Desulfocurvus vexinensis DSM 17965: one gene and its partner. The protein of the gene in region 1 interacts with the protein of each later gene in a pairwise test. Links are inferred from orthologs where the notes say so. Each region holds a gene or a part of one and is shown on either strand. Other genes may lie near its edges.

Region 1 (8,110 bases):
ACAGCAGGGCGTCGAGGATGAGCAGGTAGTTGCGCTCGTCGTCCAGGACCAGGATGTTACTCGGCATGGGGCGTCTCCTCGTCGGCGGGGAAGGTGATGGTGACCTGCGCGCCGCCGTCCGGGGCGTTGGCGAAATCGAGCCCGGCCCCGTGGCTGGTCAGGATGTTGGCCACGATGGCCAGGCCCAGCCCGGTGCCGTTGTCCTTGGTGGTGAAGAACGGGTCGGCCAGCCGGGCGACCACCTCCTGGCCGAAGCCCGGGCCCGTGTCGATGAAGCGCAGGCGGGCGCCGCCGCCCTCGGCCCGGCCCTGGATGGTCAGGGTGCCTCCGCCGTCCATGGCCTGCATGGCGTTGACCATGATGTTGTACAGCGCGCGGTAGAGCAGGTCCTTGTCGCCCTTGACGTGCAGGTCCGCAGGATAGTCCTTGGCCAGGGTCACGCTTTTGCCGTTGAACTCGTGCTCCAGGAAGGTGCAGGCCTGGTCCAGCAGCAGGGCCAGGTCCACGTCCTCGCGGCGCGGCTTCTTGGGCCGGGCGTAGTCCAGGAAGTCGTTGACCGTCTGCGACAGGCGGCGGATCTCGTCGAACATGACCTGGAGCAGGGTCACGCGGGGGCTGTCCTCGGCGCGGGCCTTCTTGAGCAGCATCTCGGCGCTGGACTGGATGATGCCCAGGGGGTTGCGGATCTCGTGGGCGATGCCCGCCACCACGCGGCCCATGCTGGCCAGCTTCTCGGCCTGGAGCAGCTCGCGTTCCAGCTTCTGGGTACGCTGCATGCGCTGGCGGTTCATGGTGTCGGCCTTGCGGATGAACAGCAACAGCAGCAGGAACAGGAAGAACGACGAGGTGAAGGAGATGGCGATGATCAGCCACTGGAAGTTGATGGCCGCGCGGTAGTCGTCGGTGATGTCCTGGGAGAACTCCAGGATGCCCATGGGCTGGCCGCTGGGCCCGCCGGGGTACAGGCTGCGCTCGGTCTTCAGGGGATAGACCGTGCGCATGACCACGCTCGCGGGGTCCAGGTCGAAATGGATCATCGCCCGCCAGGGCGAGACGTTGGTGACGATCTCGAAGTTGTGCACCAGAACCTTGGCGGCCTGCTTCACCGCATCGCTGGCCAGGTCCTCGTCGCCGGCCTGCTCCGGGTCCGTGGAGTAGGACACGATGCCGTCCAGGTCGTAGATGCGCAGCTCCATCACATGCTGGCCGTGGATGGTCTCGCTGATGACCTTGTCGAGCTGGTGGTACTGCTCGTCGCGCTGCAGCTCGATGCGCCCGAAGGCCATGAGCGTGGGCACGGTGTAGCGCTGGTAGATCTGGTGGTTCAGGTTCTCGGCCAGCAGCAGGGCGAACTCGCGCTGCTTGGCCAGCAGCGTCTCGCGCGCCGAATTGGCCAGGATCACCGACATCAGGATGCTGGTGGCCATGATCAGCACCAGCGAGCCCCACGAAAGGAACCTGGCCAGCTTGAAGGGGCGGGCGGCGTCCGCAGTGGAGGGTGGTGTCTGATTCATGGGCGGGGGCGGCCTCCCGGGCGCCTAGGGCACGATGACCCCGGCGACCTTGTCCAGGGCCTCGGTCAGAGTCCTGTCGTCCAGGGCGTAGGAAAAACGCACGCAGCGGTCGTCGCCAAAGGCCGCGCCCGGCACGGCGGCCACCCCGGCCTCCTCGAGCAGCACGGTGCACATGGCCGTGGAGTCGGGCATGCGCTCGGTGTACAGCGCGCTCACGTCGGGGAACACGTAGAACGCCCCGTCGGGCCGCGGGCAGACCACCCCGGGCCAGGACGACACGATGCCGTGGGCCAGCTCGCGCCTGCGGGCGAAGGCCTCGCACATGGTGTCCATGAAATCCGTGGGCCCGGTCAGCGCGGCCACGGCGGCCTTCTGGGCGATGGAGCAGATGTTGGAGGTGCTCTGGCCCTGGATCTTGCTCATGGCCTTGACGAGGTCCGGATGGGCCAGGACGAAGCCCACGCGCCAGCCGGTCATGGCAAAGCTCTTGGACAAGCCGTTGACCACGGCCACATGCTCGGGGTGGCGCTCCCAGAAGGGCGCCAGGCTCACGGGCCGGGCCGGGGCGTAGACCAGCCGGTCGTAGATCTCGTCGGAGACGATGAACACGTCGCGGGCCACGGCCCACTCGGCCAGGGCCGTCAGCTCGGCGGCGCTGTAGTGCACGCCCGTGGGGTTGGAGGGCGAGTTGAGCAGCAGCATGCGCGTGCGCGGCGTCCTGGCGGCGTCCAGGTCGGCCGGGGTGATCTTGAAGCCCTGCTCCGCGCCCGAAGGCACCACCACCGGCTCGGCGTCGGCCAGCTGGACCATGGCCGGATAGCTCACCCAGTAGGGCCCGGGAATGAGCACCTGGTCGCCGGGGTTGAGCAGGGCCTGTATGACGTTGTACAGCGCCTGCTTGCCGCCGTTGGTGACCATGGTGGCTTCCATGGCGGCGCTGGTGCCGTAATGGCCGTTGAAATAGCCCGCCACGGCCTCGCGCAGCTCGGGGATGCCCGGCACCTGGGTATAGCGGGTGAAGCCCGCGTCCAGGGCGGCCTTGGCGGCCTCGCGGATGTGCGCGGGGGTACCGAAGTCCGGCTCGCCCACGGAAAGGCTGACGATGCTGCGGCCCTGGGCGCGCAGGTCCATGGCCTTGGCCGAAATGGCCAGGGTTGCCGAGGGCTTCACGTTCTGGAGTTTCTTGGCGATCTGCATGTCCGCTCTCGCAGGGGGTGGGGGGTGGGTGACAGGGCCCGGGGGCGCGGTGCGCCCGCCCGCCGTCCGATGCGTCCCTCTTAGGGTAATTCCCGCCGAAGGTAAATGGCCCGTGCCCGCCGGGGCGCAGGGTGTTGCAGTTCCCGGCGCTTTGCCGTACCGTTTGGGCCCCCCTACCCCAACGCCGGATCCGCCGCCCATGTTCCAGCCAGCATCCCTGCCGCTGTCCCCCATAGCCGAGCGCGCCCCGCGCGACGAGATCCTGCGCCTGCGCGCGCACCTCGAGGCCCACTGCGACCTTGGGCTGCTGGAAACCGTCCCGGCCATGGTCCTGGTGCTCGACGCCAGGCGCCAGGTGGTCCATGCCAGCCGCAGCCTGCTGGGCTACGCCGGGACGCAGGACCAGCCCATGGCCATGGCCGCCGCGCTGGGGCAGCGCCCCGGCGAGCTGTTCAGCTGCGTGCATTCCGTCGAAGCCGCCCACGGCTGCGGCGCGACCCGGGCCTGCGTGCAGTGCGGCGTACTCCGGAGCCTGCGCGACGCGGCCGCAGGCGCTGTGGCCGAGGACGAAGGCCGGATGCTCCTGCGCCGCAAGGGCCGCCTCGCCGCCGTGACCGTCACCGCGCGCGCCGTGGCCATGGACTTCGCGGGCCGGCCCTTCCTGCTGCTCTACCTGCAGGACGTGCGCGACCGGCACGCCAGCGAGATCATGGAAGGCCTGTTCCTGCACGACGCCCTCAACGCCCTCAACGGCATCGTCGGCGCCGCCGGGCTGCTGCACGAGGAGACCGAGGGCGAGCCGCACGAGTTGGCGGGCATGGTCCTGGAGCGCGCCGGACACCTGGAGCACGAAATCCGCGCCTACCGCATGCTGCTCGACGCCGAAAAGTCCGAACTGGAGCTGCACCCCGGGCCCGTGGACCCCGGCGCGGCCTGCGCGGCCCTGGCCCGGCTCTTCGAGGCCCAGGCCCGCCAGCAGGGCGTGATGCTGGCCTGCGCCCCGGGCCCGCAGACCGCGCTGCACACCGACAAACGCATCCTGGTGCGCGTGCTGGAAAACCTCGTCAAGAACGCCGTGGAGGCCTCGCCCCAGGGCGGCACGGTGACCGTCGGCCACACCGCCACGGACCACGGGGTGCGCTTTTTCGTGGCCAACGAGGCCGTGATGCCCGCCGAGGTGCGCGACCAGGTCTTCCAGCGCTTCTTCTCCACCAAGGGCCCCGGGCGCGGCCTGGGCACCTACGGCGTGCGCCTGCTCACGGAGAACTGCCTGCGCGGCGAGGTGGGCTTCACCTCCGAGCCGGGCGCGGGCACGGTGTTCCATGTGGAACTGCCCCGGTCCCTGGGCCCCGGCGGATCGGCGGCGCAGTGAACGCACCGCTGCTGCCCTTCCCTGCGGGCTGCCGGGAGGCGGCCTTCGTGCGCCGGGTCAAGCGCTTCAGCGTCGAGGCCCGGGCGCCAGGGGGCGCCACGCTCTGGACGCACACCAACAACTCCGGGTCCATGCTCGGGCTGCTGCGGCCCGGGGCGCAGGTGCTGCTCTCCCCGGCGCCCGGAGCCGGGCGCAAGCTCAAGTGGACCCTGGAAACCATGGATTTCCACGGCGTGCGCGTGGGCGTGAACACCCTGACCCCCAACCGCCTGCTGCGCGCCGCGCACCTGGCCGGACGCCTGCCCGGCACCCGGGGCTACACGACCTTCCGCCCCGAGGCCGCAGTGGGCGACTCGCGCCTGGACGCGCGCCTGGACGGCCCGGCGGGCACCCTCTACGTGGAAGCCAAGAACGTGACCCTGGTGGAGGACGGCGTGGCGGCCTTTCCCGACGCGCCGACCCTGCGCGGGCAAAAGCACCTGCGCGAGCTGACGGCCCTGGCGGGCCGGGGCGTGCGTGTGGCCCTGTTCTGCCTGGTGCAGCGCGCCGACTGCGCCTGCTTCGGCCCGGCCGACTACGTGGACCCCGACTACGCCGCCCTGTTCTGGCAGGCCGTGGACGCAGGCGTGGAGATCTGGCCGTACCTGGGCCTGGTCACGGCCCGGGGCATCGACCTGGGCCCCCGGCTGCCCCTGGCGCCGCGCTAGGTGTGTGCACGCCCGGGGACGGTGCGCGCTCCTGGGGGCGGATAAGCCTCCGGCGGCTTAAGGGCCGTGGGCCCTTAAGAATCCCATTCGGGGAGGGCGTGGCGGCGCGCCGCCACGCCCTCCCAATGCGGGATGCTCAAGGGGCGTGCCCCTTGATCCGCCGGAGGCAAATCCACCCAGGGGATACGCGCACCGCCCCCAGGCTTCCGCCTGCCGGGACGAGGGGGCGCGGCTAGAGCGAACCGGCGGCCAGGGTCATGCTGCCCAGGGGCAGGAAGGTGGTGGCCTGGCGCATGGTCAGGGGCAGGTTGTCGCCCGGGCGCAGTTCGAAGCCGGAAGCCCACGGGGCCAGGTCGTTGCCCGTGGTGGCCAGCAGCTTGTCGCGCGGGCCGTTGCTCCACACGTCGGCCAGCCGGTAGCGGCCCGGGGGCAGGGTCACGCTGCCCCCGGCCAGCCAGGGCACCACCACCTCGCCGGACGGCCCGTCCAGGCGCAGGGCGTGGATCTCGCGCGGCAGGACCCGCAGCGCGAATTCGGAGCGGCGCATGCCGGGCGTTTCGCGGACCACGCGGCACAGCACGCCCCCGCCTCCGGCCTTTTCCAGATACCGCCCGATGAAGGCCCCGGTGTCGAGGATGATCTCCTGCCCGGCGTCCTGGCCGTCGTTGCCCAGGGGCTGGCTCACGTAGCCCTTGAGGTTGAGCACCTCGCCCTCGGGCCCGGTGGCGCCCCAGACTCCCTCCAGCAGGAGCTGGTCGCCCTCCAGGGCGTCCAGGGTGCCGCCCTCGGGCACGAAGCGCAGCTCCCCGTTGATCCAGCAGGCGAACAGCACCCCGCCTGAGGCCTTAGGGCCGCCAGCCTCGTTCCAGTCCACGCGCACGCTGCCCACCCGGTCGCCGTCGGCCAGCACGTCCAGCCGGGGAATGCGGTTCAGGGCCAGGCGCGGCGCGACCACGAGGTTCTGGTCGGGCCGGTCGGGGGCGACCACGGCGGGGACGGCGTCGCACAGCGAGGCCCCGCGCACGGCGCTGGCCTCGATGCGGCTGCCCGGACCCAGGGCCAGGACGATCTCACCCCCCGGGGGCAGGGGCTGGCCGTTGACCACCACCGACAGAGCCTGCGCGCGTTCCACGTCCTGCTCGTTGAAGTCGGGCACCTCGACCTCGACCCCGTACTGAGCCAGGATCAGGCAGGTGGCGCGCACCTGCTGGCGAACCTTCCAGCCCAGCTGGCTGATGTTCTTGCTGACCTCGATGGCCAGGGCCGGGATGCCCGCCTCGGACAGGGCGTGGTAGGTCAGCGACTTGCGCTGCTCGGGGTGCGCGGTCCGGGTGGAAAAGGTATCGGTGTTGAAGAGCTTGAACTGCCAGGCCGGAACGATGGACGTGTTGAGTTCGTCAAGCACCGAGGTGGCCACCTGGGCCAGGTTGATGCGTCCGCCGTACAGCGGGGTGTCGATGATGATGGACTGGCCGTAGCGGCCCGGGTTGCGCAGGCCGTCCACGTAGGTCGGGTGGTAGAAGCCCGAGCCCTCGTGCAGGTGGATGAAGGCGTCGGAGCGGCGCAGCAGGAAGCGGATGGCCCGGGCCAGGCGGTCCTCGAAGAAGGTGTTGTAGTCCTGGTCGAAGCGGCGGTTGAGGTCCACGTTGATCTGGCGCTTCTTGGCCAGCACCGTGGGCACGTTGGCCCGGGGGATGACGATCAGGTTGCCCTTGCGCACCTGGGCGCGGGTCAGGATCTGGGCCGCCAGGTAGCCGGAGACCTCGTCGCCCTGGATACCGCCCTGGACCATGACCGTGGGCCCGGGCTCCTTGCCGCGCAGGAAATGCACGTCCAGCGGATACTGGGTTCCGGCGAAGAACGTGAAGCGGGGGGGCAGTTCCGTGGCCAGGGCAGGCGCGGCCAGGGCCATCAGGGCCAGGGCCGCCAGCAGGCTAAGACAGAATCCGCGCCAACGGATAGACGTCACTGAAGATAACCTGCCCTTCGTTATTCTTGATGACCAGACGCAGGCCAAAGACCTCGCCCCGGGTCAGCCCGGCGGGCAGCCCGAAGGAGGTGGAAATCTGCTTGAAACGCTGGATCTGGAAGATGAGGTCGCTTTCGTTCAATTGCGGCTGCTTGTCCTTGCCGTCGTTGGCCACGACGACCAGGGAGGCGACGCCGGCGATGGCGTCCTCGGTCTGCAGGTTGTTCAGGTTGAAGACCACCTGGATGTGGCGCTCGCCGTTGATGCGCGCCTGCATGTTGTCCACACGCACCTGCTGCAGGTCGGTGCGGGTGAAGATCCGCGTGAGGTCCACCGGGGGCTGGGGCGGCGCGGGGGGCGCCTTGGCGGCACCCTGGCCCCCGGCGCCGGGCTCTGCGGCCTCCTTGGCGGCGTTGGACTTGAGGATCTGCTCGATGTTCTTCAGGCGCTCCAGCTCGATGTGCGCCTCGCGCAGCTCGCGCATCACGGCGGTGTGCTCCTCGTGCAGGGCCTGGTTCTCCCGCCAGAAGGCCAGACCGAAGTACCCGCCCGCTCCCGCCACGGCCATGAGCACCAGCAGGAAATACAGCCCCAGCTTGAGCCACACCGGGGCCACCCGGTAGCGGCGCACGGGAGTGTTGTCGCGCATCATCAGGACGTTGTACTTGGCCTTGCTGCTCATCTACAGGGGCCTCCAGTCTTCGCGAAGGATCTTCCATCCCGCGCCGTGGGGCACCATGAGCAGGGTCTTGACGCCCTTGTCCTCGTAGCCGCCCTTGGCGGCGTAGGTCTGGTTGAAGGTCACCTCGATGCCTTCGGGCGCCAGGGCGTAGCGCTGTGAGCCGAAGACCACGCGCTTGGGCGTGGCCACGGGCCACAGCTGGGCCTTGTGCTCGCGGATGGCGTGGCCCGAGCGCTCGCCCTGGGTGGCTCCGGGGGCGAAGTGCTTCATGTAGCCCGCCAGGTCCGCGCGCTCCCAGGCCTTGCGCCAGGCGTCGATGACCGGGGCGATTTCGGCCCTGGAGCGCTCCAGGTAGGCGCCGTCCAGGGTCACGCCGGTGCGCTCCCACTCGCGGCCCACGATGCGCAGCCCGCCGCCAGCCCCGCGCATCCAGTACAGGCGGCTGATGCCCTCGGAAACCAGGGCCGGGGAGCGGTAGTACTGCCGGAAATAGGTGACCACGTAATCCGGCCCGGCCAGGGCGCGCACGTCGTGGGCCAGGACGCGGATCCAGGCGTAGCGCTCGAACAGGCTGCGCTTCTGGGCCCTGAAGCGCTCGAAGTCCCCTTCACCCGCCTCGGAGTAGGCCTTGGGGTCGTAGTAGGAGAAGAACTCCTCGGAGCCCGTCTC
Region 2 (6,844 bases), on another replicon or contig:
CAGGGCGCTGCCGATGTCGATCATGCGCATCACGCAGTGCGGGCCGCCGTAGCCCATCTCCCGGGCCGTCAGCTTCCGCTGCCCGGCCATATCCTTGCAGGTGGCGTACCCGCAGGCCCCGCAGTCGTAGCCCGCGAGGTTGGGCTCCGCGAGGCCCACCAGGACCAGGGCCTGGGTTTTGGCGATGTTGTCCGCGTCGCGCAGCCAGAAGGCCTCGTTGGTGCTCCGGGGGGCGTACTCGCGCATGGCCCCGGCAATCCTGGCCAGGGTGGCGTCATCCTCCACGACGACGATTTCCAGAAAATCCTTGCCCCCGGCCTTGGGCGCGGTGCGCATGCTCCCGGCCAGCAGCCGGGCGGCGGTGATTGCGGCGTCCTTCATGGTCGTCCTCCTTGCGTTGGGCGGGTGTCCTGGACAAGAATAAGGCTGCCCGTTTGTATGTCAATTGACATACAACAGAAGATCGTTAAACTGTCAACTGAAACAAAACCGGGAGGAACCATGGCCGCAAAACTTTCCTGGCTGCTCTTCGTGCACCACATCCCGCCCAAGCCCGGCTACCTGCGAGCCAAGGCGGGCCGCAGGCTGGCCGCCCTGGGGGCCGTCGCCATCAAGAACGCCGTCTACGCCCTGCCCGGGGGCGACTCCCGGCAGGAAGACCTGGCCTGGCTGGCCAGGGAGATCGAGGACAGCGGCGGGCGGGCGTTCGTCTGCCACGCGGCGTTCGTCGCCGGGCTGGACGACGCCCAGGTGCGTGCGCTGTTCGTCGCGGCCAGCGAGCGGGAATACGCCCGCCTGGCCGCCGCCATGCGCCCCGTGCTGGACGCTCCGCCGCCCCACGACCATGACCGCCTCCAGGCCGCCCTGGACGCCTTCACCAAGGAGTTCAACGCCGCCCTGGCGCTGGACTATTTTGGCGCCCCCAGCCGCGAAACCATCGAGGGCCTGCTCGCCGGATTGCGCGCGCGGCTGCACGACGGCCCGCCCGCCGACCCCGCCCGGCCGGACGCGCTGGCCACCCTGCGCGGCCGGACCTGGGTCACCCGCCGCTGCGTGCATGTGGACCGCATCGCCTCGGCCTGGCTCATCCGCCGGTTCATCGACCCCGACGCGCGGCTGCGGTTCGTGGACGAAACCAGCTATGCCCACCAGCCGGACGAACTCCGCTTCGACATGTTCAGCGGCGAATTCACCCATGAGGGCGACAAGTGCACCTTCGAGGTGCTCGCCGGACGCCTGGGCGCCGACGATCCGGCGCTGCGCAAGCTGGCCGAGATGGTCCACGACATCGACCTCAAGGAGGAGCGCTACGCCCATCCGGAAACCGCAGGGCTGCAAGCCGCCCTGGAGGCCCTGGCCCTGACCGTCCCGCAGGACGCGCAACGCGTCGAACAGGGGGCGGTCCTCTTCAACCTGCTGTACGAGCGCTTCCGGATCGGGCGGTAAGGCGCGCGGGAAGCGGCGGACGGCATGACGCAACAAGGCCCCGGACGAGTCCGGGGCCTTGTTGCTTTTCCGCGCCGCGCGCGGGGGGGGTGAGGCGGGCCTTAGCGGGTGAAGATGCGCTTGCCCGTCTGCTCCATGATGGCCTGGGCCTCGTCCAGAGCCGGGTCCAGCTCGAAGGCCTTGCGCGCGCAGTCGTAGGCCTCGTCGTTCTTGCGCCAGTCCAGGTACATGCGGGCCATGTGCAGCAGGGTGCGCGGGTGCATGCCGAAGGTCTGCAGGGCCTGCTTGTAAAGCGCCTCGACCTTGGGGAACTCGCGGGCGCCGGTGTAGGCCTGCACGGCCCCGGCCAGGGCGCGGCTGTCGCGCGGGTCCAGCGCCACGGCCTGTTCCAGGTATTCCCCGGCCTCATAGAACAATTCGGCCTGCAACAGGCGCTGCCCGCAGTCGGCCAGCACGCCGGGCTCGCGGCCGAACTCCTCGGCCACGCGGCGCAGCAGGGCCTTGGCCTTGGGCAGCTCCCTGGCGTCCAGGGAGGCCTGGGCCCCGGCCAGCATGTCCTCCTTGCGCCGTGCGCGCTGCGCGTCGGCGTGCTGCTCCTGCGTGCGGCCCTTGTGTTCCAGCTCGTCCAGCAGCCCGCCCAGGGCCCGGGTCAGTTCGGCCTCGCCCCCGCGCTTGTACTTCACGTATGGCGTGACGTGGACGTTCTTGGCGGAAAAATGGCTCTTCACGTCCGGGTGGCGGTTGAACTCCTTGAGGTACTCCTGCAGATGCACCTCCACCTCGAACTTCTCGCGCCCGAAGATCTGCGCGCCGTCCAGGTCGCGCGCAGCCTCAATGGCGCAGGCGATGGAGCGCGTCAGCTCGCCCTTGTGCAGGGCGGCCTTGGCCCGGGCGAGGTTCTCGCGGATCTTCTTGGCTGGCGTTTCGAACATGGCGGCTGCGTCCCGGCCCGCAGGGCGGGCTCTTGGTGATTCTGCCGTGCCACTATGGCACAAACAGGCGGGGTGTTCAATCCGGCCCGGGCCTGCGGGCGGCTCAGGCCCAGGCCGCGCGCACCGCGTCGGCCCCGGCGCCCAGGGCGCGCTCCACCTCGCGGGGCACCAGGGCGGCCAGGCAGCGCCCGGCCAGCCAGCGCGCGCGCACGTCCGAGGCGCTGATGTCCAGGCGTTGCAGGGCCACGGGGCGCAGGCAGTTGCCCCCGGGCAGGCGCCAGCCCCCGGCGCCGTCGGGCCCGGCCACGGGCCAGTGGGCGGCCACGAAGGCGGCCACGGCCTCGGGCCCGGCCCCGCCGCGCCCGGCCACGGCCAGGTTGCACAATTCGGGAATCTCCAGGCCGCGGTGCCAGCCGGGCAGCCCCGCCAGGTCGCCCGCGCCCAGGATGAACCACAACGGCACCCCGGGCCACGCCGCGCCCAGGGCGGCCAGGGTGTCCACGGTGTACGACGGCCCGGGGCGCGCGGCTTCCAGGCGCGACACCGCAAGCCCCGGCACCCCGGCCACGGCGGCCTCGGCCAGGGCCGCGCGCAGGGCAAAGGGCAGCATGCCCTCGCCGGGCTTGTGCGGCGGCACGTGCGCGGGCATCAGCTCCACGCGCGCCAGGCCGAGCTGCTCGCGGACCTCGATGGCCAGGCGCAGGTGCCCGTTGTGCACGGGGTTGAAGCACCCGCCCAGGATGCCCACGCCCCGGCCCGAAGCCGCGCCCGCGCCGGGGGCCGCCTGCGCCGCCGCGTCCATCTAGCCGCGCACCTGCCCGTCGCCGAAGACCACGAACTTGGTGCTGGTCAGCTCCAGGGCGCCCATGGGCCCGTAGGAGTGCAGCTTGGAGGTGCTGATGCCGATCTCCGCGCCCAGGCCCAGTTCGCCGCCGTCGTTGAAGCGCGACGAGGCGTTGACCGCGACCATGGAGGCGTCGGCCTCGCGCAGGAAGCGCATGGCCCGGCCATGGTCGCGGGTCAGGATGATCTCGGTGTGGTTGGAGCCGTACTCGGCGATGTGGTCCAGGGCCTGGGCCATGGAGTCCACCACGCGCACGGCCAGGATCAGGGCGTGGAATTCCTGGCCGAAGTCGCCCGGCCCAGCGGGCGTGGCCGTGGCGCCCAAGAGCGGCAGGGCCCGGGGGCAGGCCCGCAGCTCCACCCCCGCCCCGCCCAGGCGCGCGCCGACCAGGGGCAGGAAGGCCGCAGCCTCGGCGGCGTGGACCAGCAGCCCCTCCAGGGCGTTGCACACGCCCGGGCGCTGGACCTTGGCGTTGAAGACCACCTCCAGGGCCTGCTCCAGGTCCGCCCCGGCGTCCACATAGGCGTGGCACACGCCCTTGTAGTGCTTGAGCACGGGCATGGTCGCCTCGGCCACCACGGCGCGGATCAGCCCCTCGCCGCCGCGCGGGATGATCACGTCGATGTACTGGTCGAGCTTGAGCATGGCCGACACGGCGGCGCGGTCGGTGGTCGGCACGAGCTGCACGGCGTCTGCGGGCAGGCCCGCCCCGGCCAGGGCGCGGTGGATGAGCCCGGCCAGGCACTGGTTGGAGTGAAAAGCCTCGCTGCCTCCGCGCAGGATGACCGCGTTGCCCGCCTTGAGGCAGAGCACGCCCGAGTCCACGGTGACGTTGGGCCGCGACTCGTAGATCATGGCGATGACGCCCAGGGGGATGCGCATGCGGCCCACCAGCAGCCCGTTGGGGCGGCGCCACATGGAGTCGATGCCGCCCACGGGGTCGTTCTGGGCGGCGATCTCGCGGCAGGCCTGGGCCATGGCGGCCACGACCTTGTCCGTCAGGCGCAGACGGTCCAGGCGCGGGGCGTCCATCCCGGCGGCCTGGGCGGCCTCCAGGTCGCGGGCGTTGGCGGCGGCGATGGTCGCGCCCTCGGCCTCCAGCAGCCCGGCCAGGGCCAGCAGGGCCGCGTCCTTGGCCCGGGTGTCGGCCCCGGCCATGACGCGCGCGGCGGCCTTGGCCCGCTGGCCCAGGGCGGTCATCTCCTTGTGGAAATCCATGCGTCCTCCTGCCGCGCTGGGGGGTTGTGCGCGGCGCGTTTCTCGTGCATGACAAGACGGTCTTTTACAGAAATGAAGACCCTGCCGCCAGCCTTTCCCGGGGCAAAAGTTCTTTTGACATTTCTGTAAAGTATGGGTACATGAAGGGAGCCCCTGCGGGGGTCCGTTTTTTGTTGCGGAAACTCCGCCCGAAGTCAACTCGCCACCATGGAGGTCGCCCTGGCAATGACCGAGAAAACCGCCGCCCAACCGCAATCCCCGCTGGACGCCCTGGGCGCCGGGGTGGAGGAATCCCTGCACCCCGCCCTGCAGTGGATCGTCGCGAACATCAAGCTCATCGTCGGCGTCGTCGCCGCCCTGCTGCTGCTCGTCGGCTCGCTGGCCGCCTACAAGGCCGTGTCGCAGTCGCGCCTGGCCGACCGGCGCGCCGAGCTGACCGCCCTGCTGGCCGAGGCCGACCCCGCGGCGCGCGCCGAGGCCCTGGCGGCCTTCGCCGCCAAGGCCCCCGAAACCCTGCGCCCCACGGCGCAACTCGAGCTGGCCGCCAGCCTGTCCGCCGCCGGGCGCCACGAGGAGGCCGCCGCCGCCTGGGCCGCCATGGACGCCGCCCACCTGGGCGCCGTGCCCGGCTTCGGCCAGGCCGCCGAGCTGTCGCGCGCGGGCAAGCACGCCGAGGCCCAGGCCGTCCTGGAAGGGATGCGCCAGAGCCTGCCCAAGGCCTACCAGATGCTGCTGCTCGAACGCCTGGCCTACGAGGCCGAACAGGCGGGCGACACGAACGCGGCCATCGCCGCCTGGGAGGCCCTGCTCGCCGAGAACCAGGGCGGCAGCTCCGCCTTCATCACCGCGAAGATCAAGGACCTGCGGGCCGCGCAGCCCGCTTCCTAGCACCCGCAACCACGGCAAGACTGGAGAAACACATCATGGCCCATCCGCTGCTGGACCATAAGGGCGGCGAAACACACCTGCTCCTGGGCAACGAAGCCATCGTGCGCGGCGCCCTGGAGGCCGGTGTGGCCTTCGTCTCCTGCTACCCCGGCACCCCCTCCTCCGAGGTGCCCGACACGTTCTTCCGCATCGCGCCCGACGGCGACTTCCACTTCGAGTATTCCACCAACGAGAAGGTGGCCCTGGAAGTGGGCGGCGGCGCCGCCCTGGCCGGGGCCCCGACCCTGGTGACCATGAAGCACGTGGGCGTCAACGTCGCGGCCGACCCGCTGATGACCATGACCTATGTCGGCACCCCCGGCGGGCTGGTGCTGCTCTCGGCGGACGACCCCGGCTGCCACTCCAGCCAGAACGAGCAGGACAACCGCTACTACGCCCGCCTGGGCGGGCTGCCCGTGTTCGAGCCCTGCACCACGCAGGAGGCCAAGGACATGACCCGCGACGCCTTCGCGCTGTCGCGGCGCTTCGGCCAGCCGGTGATGCTGCGCACCACCACCCGCGTGTCCCACGTGCGCGGCCCGGTGGCCTTCGGCGACCGGCCCGGCGCCCAGCACGGCCCCGAGTTCAAGAAGAATCCCCTGCGCTTCGTGCCCATCCCGGCGGTGGCCCGCGTGCGCCACGCCGCGCTGCTCAAGGCCATGGACGAGATCGCCCTGGAGGTCGAGAAGTCGCCCTGGAACACCGTGCGCGGGCGCGGCGAGGTCGGCATCATCGTCTCGGGCATGGCCCGGGCCTATGTGTCCGACGTGCTGGCCGAGGCGCCCTTCAAGGGCAAGTTCAAGGTGCTGGCCCTGGGCATGACCTACCCCCTGCCCGAAAAGAAGATCGCCCGCTTCCTCAAGGGCCTGACCAAGGTCCTGGTCATCGAAGAGGGCGAGCCGCTGGTGGAGCAGGCCGTGCGCGCCCTGGCCCACGACAAGGACCTGACCCTGGCCGTGCACGGCAAGGGCCCCGACCTGACCCGCCTTGGCGAATACTCCACCGCCGAGGTCCGCGCGGCCATGTTCCGCGTGCTGGGCAAGCGGCCCCCGGCGGCGAAGACCTGCGAGGCCCCCGGGCCGCTGCCCATGCGCCCGCCGAACCTGTGCGCGGGCTGCTCGCACCGCGCCCTGTACTACGCCGTGCGCCAGGCCTACGGCGACGAGGCCGTCTACTCCTCGGACATCGGCTGCTACACCCTGGGCATCCTGCCGCCCCTGTCGGCGGCGGATTTCCTGCTGTGCATGGGCTCGTCCGTCTCCTCCGGGTCGGGCTTCGCCAAGGCACAGACCAAGCCCGTGGTCGCCTTCATCGGCGATTCGACCTTCTTCCACTCGGGCATCACCGGGCTGGTCAACGCCGTGTTCAACCGCCACGACATCCTGCTGGTGGTGCTGGACAACCGCACCACGGCCATGACCGGCCACCAGCCGCACCCCGGCGTTTCGCTGACCATCCACGGCGAGAACCCCTGCCA

Evidence for each region.
Region 2: the proteins of sfsA (region 1) and G495_RS0115990 interact in binary tests that used the Escherichia coli proteins (3 or more experiments, as listed by UniProt). The link is inferred for Desulfocurvus vexinensis DSM 17965 from one-to-one orthologs.

The regions. Positions count from the first base shown.
Region 1 is NZ_JAEX01000010.1:53,219-61,328, forward strand. Bases 2,936-5,934 are described here. They hold sfsA (DNA/RNA nuclease SfsA), read left to right. Parts: upstream 2,936-4,079; coding sequence 4,080-4,790; downstream 4,791-5,934. Other genes in these bases: G495_RS18415 (sensor histidine kinase), read left to right, coding at 2,936-4,083; G495_RS0108830 (M14/M99 family metallopeptidase), read right to left, coding at 5,023-5,934. Outside these bases: G495_RS0108805 (sigma-54-dependent transcriptional regulator), read right to left, coding at 1-67; G495_RS0108810 (ATP-binding protein), read right to left, coding at 57-1,514; G495_RS0108815 (pyridoxal phosphate-dependent aminotransferase), read right to left, coding at 1,539-2,711; more of G495_RS18415, read left to right, coding at 2,911-2,935; more of G495_RS0108830, read right to left, coding at 5,935-6,759; G495_RS0108835 (hypothetical protein), read right to left, coding at 6,725-7,441; G495_RS0108840 (L,D-transpeptidase family protein), read right to left, coding at 7,442-8,110. UniProt on the Escherichia coli protein: Binds to DNA non-specifically. Could be a regulatory factor involved in maltose metabolism.
Region 2 is NZ_KI912582.1:303,845-310,688, reverse strand. Bases 2,311-5,194 are described here. They hold G495_RS0115990 (glutamate-5-semialdehyde dehydrogenase), read right to left. Parts: upstream 4,441-5,194; coding sequence 3,181-4,440; downstream 2,311-3,180. Other genes in these bases: G495_RS22920 (hypothetical protein), read left to right, coding at 4,666-5,194; nadD (nicotinate (nicotinamide) nucleotide adenylyltransferase), read right to left, coding at 2,482-3,180; G495_RS0116000 (tetratricopeptide repeat protein), read right to left, coding at 2,311-2,378. In the rest of the region: G495_RS0116010 (DUF2148 domain-containing protein), read right to left, coding at 1-381; G495_RS0116005 (chromate resistance protein ChrB domain-containing protein), read left to right, coding at 502-1,446; more of G495_RS0116000, read right to left, coding at 1,548-2,310; more of G495_RS22920, read left to right, coding at 5,195-5,328; iorA (indolepyruvate ferredoxin oxidoreductase subunit alpha), read left to right, coding at 5,364-6,844. UniProt on the Escherichia coli protein: Catalyzes the NADPH-dependent reduction of L-glutamate 5-phosphate into L-glutamate 5-semialdehyde and phosphate. The product spontaneously undergoes cyclization to form 1-pyrroline-5-carboxylate.